2 regions of the uncultured Pseudoramibacter sp. genome follow, and region 1 is predicted to be linked to the other one. Evidence: riboswitches for the same ligand, from Rfam matches in the RefSeq annotation. Region 1 holds a riboswitch; the other holds the start of a gene.

Evidence for each region. Region 1 has a riboswitch for FMN ahead of QZX60_RS06150 (ECF transporter S component). Riboswitches for the same ligand answer to the same signal wherever they lie in the genome.
Region 2: linked by a shared signal. The riboswitch ahead of ribD (bifunctional diaminohydroxyphosphoribosylaminopyrimidine deaminase/5-amino-6-(5-phosphoribosylamino)uracil reductase RibD) and the one ahead of QZX60_RS06150 (ECF transporter S component) in region 1 are both predicted to bind FMN.

The regions. Positions count from the first base shown of each region.
Region 1 covers NZ_CAIFFF010000008.1:67,469-70,871, reverse strand. Annotated here, with positions in the region: gene QZX60_RS06160 (CpXC domain-containing protein) at 1-327, opposite strand, end outside; gene tnpA (IS200/IS605 family transposase) at 614-1,087, shown strand; gene QZX60_RS06150 (ECF transporter S component) at 1,243-1,827, opposite strand; FMN riboswitch at 1,924-2,050, opposite strand; gene QZX60_RS06145 (ACT domain-containing protein) at 2,086-2,523, opposite strand; gene QZX60_RS06140 (phenylacetate--CoA ligase family protein) at 2,536-3,403, opposite strand, start outside.
Region 2 covers NZ_CAIFFF010000013.1:47,767-51,169, reverse strand. Annotated here, with positions in the region: gene QZX60_RS07655 (bifunctional 3,4-dihydroxy-2-butanone-4-phosphate synthase/GTP cyclohydrolase II) at 1-285, opposite strand, end outside; gene ribE (riboflavin synthase) at 323-982, opposite strand; gene ribD (bifunctional diaminohydroxyphosphoribosylaminopyrimidine deaminase/5-amino-6-(5-phosphoribosylamino)uracil reductase RibD) at 998-2,116, opposite strand; FMN riboswitch at 2,191-2,306, opposite strand; gene thpR (RNA 2',3'-cyclic phosphodiesterase) at 2,354-3,403, opposite strand, start outside.

The sequences.
Region 1 (3,403 bases):
ATCCTGGGGCGTCGTCACAATCCGATAAATGTAGTGGTGGTTTTTAGGGTCGCTCTTCCCCTTTTTGAAAACCTCGGCCGTCGGCTTCACCTTTTCTTCCCGGACGAGATAAATCATAATTTGATCGGCCATCTGGTGGTACAGGCACGGGTAAAAGATCGGCGTCTCTCTCCCGCATTTCGGGCAGCGGAACCGAAAGGCGGCCCCGCTCATGAAGGCGGCCTTCATTTCCGGGTTTTCCGTTGTGTTGACGCTCTGCCAGATGGTGAACATGCTGGCGCACCCGCACGCCGGACAGGTGACGTTTGCTTGCTGCTGGATGGACATGGTGCTCTCCTCTCTTTTGTGATTTCGCTTAATATTCTACCACAGTTTTGTGCCGATCTGCTAAAAGGCGATGACACACCTTTCCCCCTGCGCCCAGAGGGATGCCAATAAAAAAGCGAAGCCTGAACATTCAGACTTCGCTTTTTAATGGGCTTTAGCGACAATAAATCCCCCAGTTCAACTGGGGGTTGGAAAAAACACTTTAGTATATGTAACGAGACAAACCTCCTATGATAGGATGATTGTGGCCTGACAACCACGAAAAAACTATATAGGAGGTAAGGTCATGAAAGATGACATACAAAGTTTATCCCACAGTAAATGGAGATGCAAGTATCATATAGTCTTTGCACCGAAATATCGGAGACAAGTAATATATGGGAAAATAAAAGTAGATGTAGGCAAAATATTAAGAGAACTATGTGAAAGAAAAGGTGTCAATATAGTTGCAGCCGAATGCTGTCCGGATCACATTCATATGTTGGTAGAAATACCGCCGCATCTAAGCGTCTCATCATTCATGGGATATTTAAAAAGTAAAAGTAGTTTGATGATTTTTGATAGGCACGCAAATCTGAAGTATAAATATGGGAACCGACATTTTTGGTGTCGAGGATATTACGTTGATACGGTTGGAAAAAATGAAAGGGCAATAGAAACCTATATCAAAAATCAATTACAAGAAGATATAGCAAACGATCAAATCAGCCTGAAGGAATATATTGACCCGTTTACGGGTAAGCCGGTGAAAAAAGGCTAAACCAGGGCCCCCGAATAGGGGGCGGCCGGTAATAAATATGTGATTGTCAGGTGTATTCAGTGCCCCTTAAGGGGCTATCACAAGAGATAGACCCTTATAGGGTCAGGTCAAACCACGCGTTCAACGCGTGGTTTTGATTTTTGATCGATTGTGTCTTACGCGTCGGCCTTGGCGTGGCTGACTTTGTTTCGGTTAAAATCCCGGTCGAAAACCCGGGAAATGGATTTGTAAACGGCAAAGGTAATCGCGCCGTTAAGTGCCGCCTTAATCAGGTTAAACGGAATGATGACCGGAACGATCATCGCCGCCACAGCGGCTCTCGGGGTCCCCATAAAAATCGGGGTCATCACGAGGTTCCAGGCGCACATCACAGCGGTCATCGTGAGGGTTCCGGCGATCAATGCCGCAACTGCACCGCCTTTTGTGTGATGCTTCACGTAAATCAGTCCGGCGACAACGACGTAGCTGCCCGTCGCGAAGAAATGCATCAAAATGCCGATGACGCCGCTGGATGCCGAGACCGTCAGTCCCTGGACGATGCAGGCCACGGCGGTGATGATCAGACCGGCGGCCGGCCCAAACAAGAAGGTGCCGACGAGAATCGGAATGTCCGCCGGATCGTATTCCAAAAACGGTGCGGCCGGCATGATCGGGAAATGAATCAAATAGACCAACAACACCGACATCGCGACCAATACCGCGAGATGTGCCAAAAAATGCGTTTTGCGCTGTGCTTTCATATGAATGCTGCCTCCTTAGGAGTCTGCCCCGGGGTCTTTCGCGCGTAAAAAAAGTCCTGAAAATAAATTTATTTTCAGGACGAGTCAAACACACACTGACCGTTTCTTTCATCCGGACTATACCGTCGGTTCTGGATTCACACCAGATCTGCCCAAAAAGGCTCGCAGACTCGCATTTCGCATCACTGCCGGTGGGGAATTGCACCCCGCCCTGAAACAGACTGTTATTTTATTTGTCTCTATTATAACCTCACGCGCTTACCTTGTCAACAGTTCATCTCGTGCAAGCAGGTTGGTCCGTTCGTCGCCGCTAAACAATTCAATCGCTTTGTCGTAATCGGCGTCCGCCACCTTCAAGATGATGATCGCGTTGTCGGTATTTTTCGGCAGGAAGGAATAAGCATAAGCAATACTGATGTCCGCGCCGCCGAGGACTTCAACGATGCTGGCCATGCCGCCGGGTTCGTCCGGCACTTCGACGGCGAGCACCTGGGTTTCATTGGCCATGATGCCTGCCCCTTTTAAGGCCGCCATGCCCGCGTCCGAATCCTGAAGAATCAAACGCAGCAGGCCGAAATCTTCAGATTCGGCGATGGTCAGCGAACGGATATTGACCTTGGCATCGGCCAGGGTGCGCAGCACTTTGGCCAGCTGCCCTTCCTGATTTTGCATAAAAACTGAAACCTGTCTGATCATACTCTTACCTCCTCAGATTTTCCGCAGATCCACAACCCGTTTGGCCTTGCCTTCAAAGCGTTCCAGGCTCTTCGGCTCGACCAGCGTGATTTTCGATTTGATGCCGATGATCGAATGCACTTCGTGTTCGATCTTCGCTTTGAGCTCTTCGAGGGCGTTGATGGAATCGAGGTTGAAGTCTTCCTTGAGTTCCACCTTGATTTCCAGCTGATCCCGCGAGCCTTCCCGGGTGACGACCAGCTGATACTGCGGTTCGACGTAGCCGGTTTCCAACAGCGCGTGTTCGATCTGGGACGGGAAGACGTTGACGCCGCGGATGACCATCATGTCGTCGGTGCGGCCCTTCAGTCTGGCGATGCGCCGATGGGTGCGCCCGCATTTGCACGGTTCCGGAATGATGCAGGTCAAATCGCGGGTACGGTAGCGAATCAAGGGCATCCCTTCCTTGGTGAGGGTCGTGATGACCAGTTCCCCGGTTTCCCCGTCGGGCAGCACTTCGCCGGTTTCCGGATCGATGATTTCGAAATAGAAGAAGTCTTCCCAGAAATGGAGCCCGTCCTGTTCCGGACATTCGATGGCCACGCCCGGTCCGCAGATTTCGCACATGCCGTAAATATCGTAGGCCTTGATGTTGAGCAGGTCTTCGATGTTTTTGCGCATGTTTTCCGACCAGGGTTCAGCGCCGAAGACGCCGGCCTTCAGCGGCAGTGCCGAGGTGTCGACGCCTTCATCGCGCATCGTTTCCCCGAGGTATTCGGCGTAGGACGGCGTACAGGTGAGCACCGTCGCCTTAAAGTCCTGCATCAGCATGATCTGGCGCTGGGTATTGCCGCTGGACATCGGAATGATCGACGCACCCATGCGTTCGGCGCCGCCGTGA
Region 2 (3,403 bases), on a different contig from region 1:
GTCGACATGGTCGATGGAAACGGTAAAGGCTGTGCTGTGGTTGTCCGAATTTTCGTCGACCATCTGCGGCAGATCCAGCTTCTGACACCACGCTTCGCTCATCGGCATGCAGATCAGCCCCTTGGCCTCACTGGCCATCATATTCACGTTTTCCGGTGTTGCGAATTCCGCCGCGCAGATCATGTCCCCTTCGTTTTCACGGTCCGGGTCGTCGATGCACAGGATGATCTTGCCATCTCTTAAATCCTGCGCTGCCTGTTCGATTGTACCTATTGATTTTGCCATTTGTTGTCTCTTTTCTATCCTTCTATACTCTGTATGATTAAAAGCCGTATTTCTTTAAAAATTCAAGGCTTAAGCCGCTGTCTTTTTGATTGTTTTCATCTCCCGTCAGCATCCGGTCACACCATTTTTCGATGTACTTCCCAACCATATCGCATTCGAGATTGACCGCGTCGCCGACGTCCTTCTGTCCCAGCGCCGTCACCTCCAGCGTGTGCGGGATGATCGACACTTTAAAAGATGTGTCGTCTACGTCCGCTACCGTCAGGCTGATGCCGGACATCGCGATGGACCCCTTTTCGACGATGTAATTCAAAATATCCTTCGGCGTCTTAACCGTGAACCACACCGCGTTGTCGTCCCGCCGCCTGTCGGTAATGATGCCGACGCCGTCGATGTGACCTGCGACCATGTGGCCGTTGAAGCGGCCGTCCGCGGGCATCGCCCGTTCGAGATTGACGCCGTCTCCAACTTTAAGTTTCGCCAGCGCGCTGCGGTTGAGGGTTTCGGCCATGACGTCCGCCGTAAAGTACCGGCTGCCAACCGTCGTCGCCGTCAGACAGACGCCGTCGGTCATGATGCTGTCGCCGATCTGCGTGCCGTCGAGTACCGTGCTGCAGCCGACGGTCAAAATGCAGGAGCGCGCGCCCTTTTTAATGCCCTGAATCGTGCCGATTTCTTCCACAATGCCTGTAAACATTCGTACTCCTCTCTTTTATTCCGTGTAGACCGGATAACCGGTGATGCAGAGATCGCGGTCGTAAGAGGCGACTGCGACGCCGTTCAACTGCACCGCCTGACTCATTTTATCGACGCCGACGCCGCCGACCGGCGAGGGCGCACCGACACCGCCGACGATTTTTGGCGCGACAAAGGCGTGAACCTTGTTGATCAGCCGGGCTTTCAACATCGATCCCATCAGCGTCCCGCCGCCTTCGAGAAGGATGCCGTCGATTTCGCGTTCAGCCAAGACCACTAACGCCTTTTTAAGATCGATCTCTCCCGATGTGTCTAACTCAGAGGAGATGACCTGAACGCCCTGCGCTTTCAGCGCCGCCCGCTTGTCCGCATCTGCCTCCGCTCCGGTGAGCACCCACGTCGGGATGTCCTTTGCCGTCTTCACGAGGGCCGCGTCCAGCGGCATGCGCAGATGGGTGTCGCAGACGATGCGGACGGGATCGACGCCGTCTGCGATGCGGCAGTTGAGCATCGGATCGTCACTGAGCACAGTGCCGATGCCACATATGATTCCCTTGTAATGCCGGCGAAGCTGGTGAACCGCTCTGCGCGAGGCCTCACCGCTGACCCATTTGGAGTCGCCAGACGCTGTCGCGATCTTGCCGTCTAATGTCATCGCGTATTTCGCGTCGACAAAGGGCAGATGCGCCGTCATGTAATATTCAAAGACCTCATTGAGTTTTCGGCAGTCGTCCTCAAGTATACCGGTTGTGACTTCAATGCCGGCGTCTCTTAAAATCTGAACCCCTTTGCCGGCAACGATCGGATTGACATCCATCGCCCCGACAAAGACCCGGGCGATTTTCTTTTCGATGATGATGTCGGTGCACGGCGGCGTGCGGCCAGTGTGGCAGCACGGTTCAAGGGTGACGTACAAATCTGCGCCTGCCGGATCCTCATGGCAGTGAAGCAGGGCGTTGCGCTCTGCGTGATAACCGCCGATGTACTCGTGAAAGCCCTCGGAGATGATCCGTCCGTCTTTGACGACCACGCAGCCCACCATCGGGTTGGGCGACGTGCGGCCGTCTGCCTGCCGCGCCAGAGCCAAGGCTCTTCGCATGTAGGCTTCTCTGTCTGCTGTTTCTTTTTCTGTCATGCAGCTTCCTTTCTACCAGGACGCCAATAAAAAAACGCCCTGAAAAATCAGGGCGTCGAGCTCAACAAAAAGGGTTCGATCTTCTTCCATCCGGACTATAACCGTCGGTCCCGGAATTGCACCGGATCATGCCAAATGGCTCGCGGACTTTACCGCCGATAGGGAATTTCACCCAACCCTGAAGATTGAAATATTTATTTTTTACATAAAACAGTATAGAGAAAACGCCGTCATCTGTCAAGACGGACGCAAAAAAATTTTCAGATACGCCGGCGGCACCACCCTCGTCATCCAAATGCCGTTGGCCGAAAGGTAAAAGACCAGACCGTCCTTGGCCATCCGCCTGGCGTCGATCTGGAAGACGACCGGCCTGCCGTGGCGGCTGCCGACTTTTTTCGCCGTCTCGGGATCCTTTGACAGGTGCACGTAAAGCCGGCCCATCGGCAGAAGCCCCTCTCTTAAAATGGCCGCCACCGATTTTTCGCCGGTGCCGTGCCACAAAATATCGGGCGGCGTCAGCTGCTCGGGCTCCACGTCTACAGGGATCGAATGCCCCTGATTCGCCCGGATTTTGGTGTGATCGGCGTTGAACGCGTAGCGCTGCTTCGCGTCGGTGCGGACAATTTTTTCAAGATAAGGCCGATCAAAAGTGCGGGTTCTGGCCATACCGGCGATCAGCGCGTCCACATCCGCCCAACCGTGGCGGTCCAAGGTGATGCCGATTTTTTCCGGATGGTGCCGGAGGACGAGACTTAAAAATTTGCTGTCGCGGGTCATCCGTTTAGCCGGGGTGTCCGGCTTCCTCCGCCAGGTCCGGCCGCGGTCGTCGACGGTGAAAATGTCGGTATAGCGCGGACCATGGGTCCCCAGCTCAGACTGAATCAGGGCGACGCGCGTCACCACGCCGTCAGACCGGTCCAGATGCACGTCGAAGGCCCCCGCGCTTTTCGCTTTGCGCAGCATCGTGATGTGCGGCCTGAAGGGCTTACGATCGTAGGCAATGCCCGCTCGGTCGAGGGCCTGTCTGAGGTGATCGGCCAATTCGGCAAGCTTTGGCTGACTGTCCGGGGCCGCCCAGATCGTGTCGCCAAAACGCCCGCTCTGGGAAAGCTTGAGATGAAAAGGCGCAAAACGCATCTTTTTCAGCACGCGCACTGCGGTATCACGCTGATTTGGATCACACTCACCCAAAAACGCCAGCGTCAGATGCAGGTTTTCCTCCGGTGTAAAACGGCCAGTCACCCCCTGACGTTTTAAATCCGCCTGTGCCCGGGCAATGGCCCGACG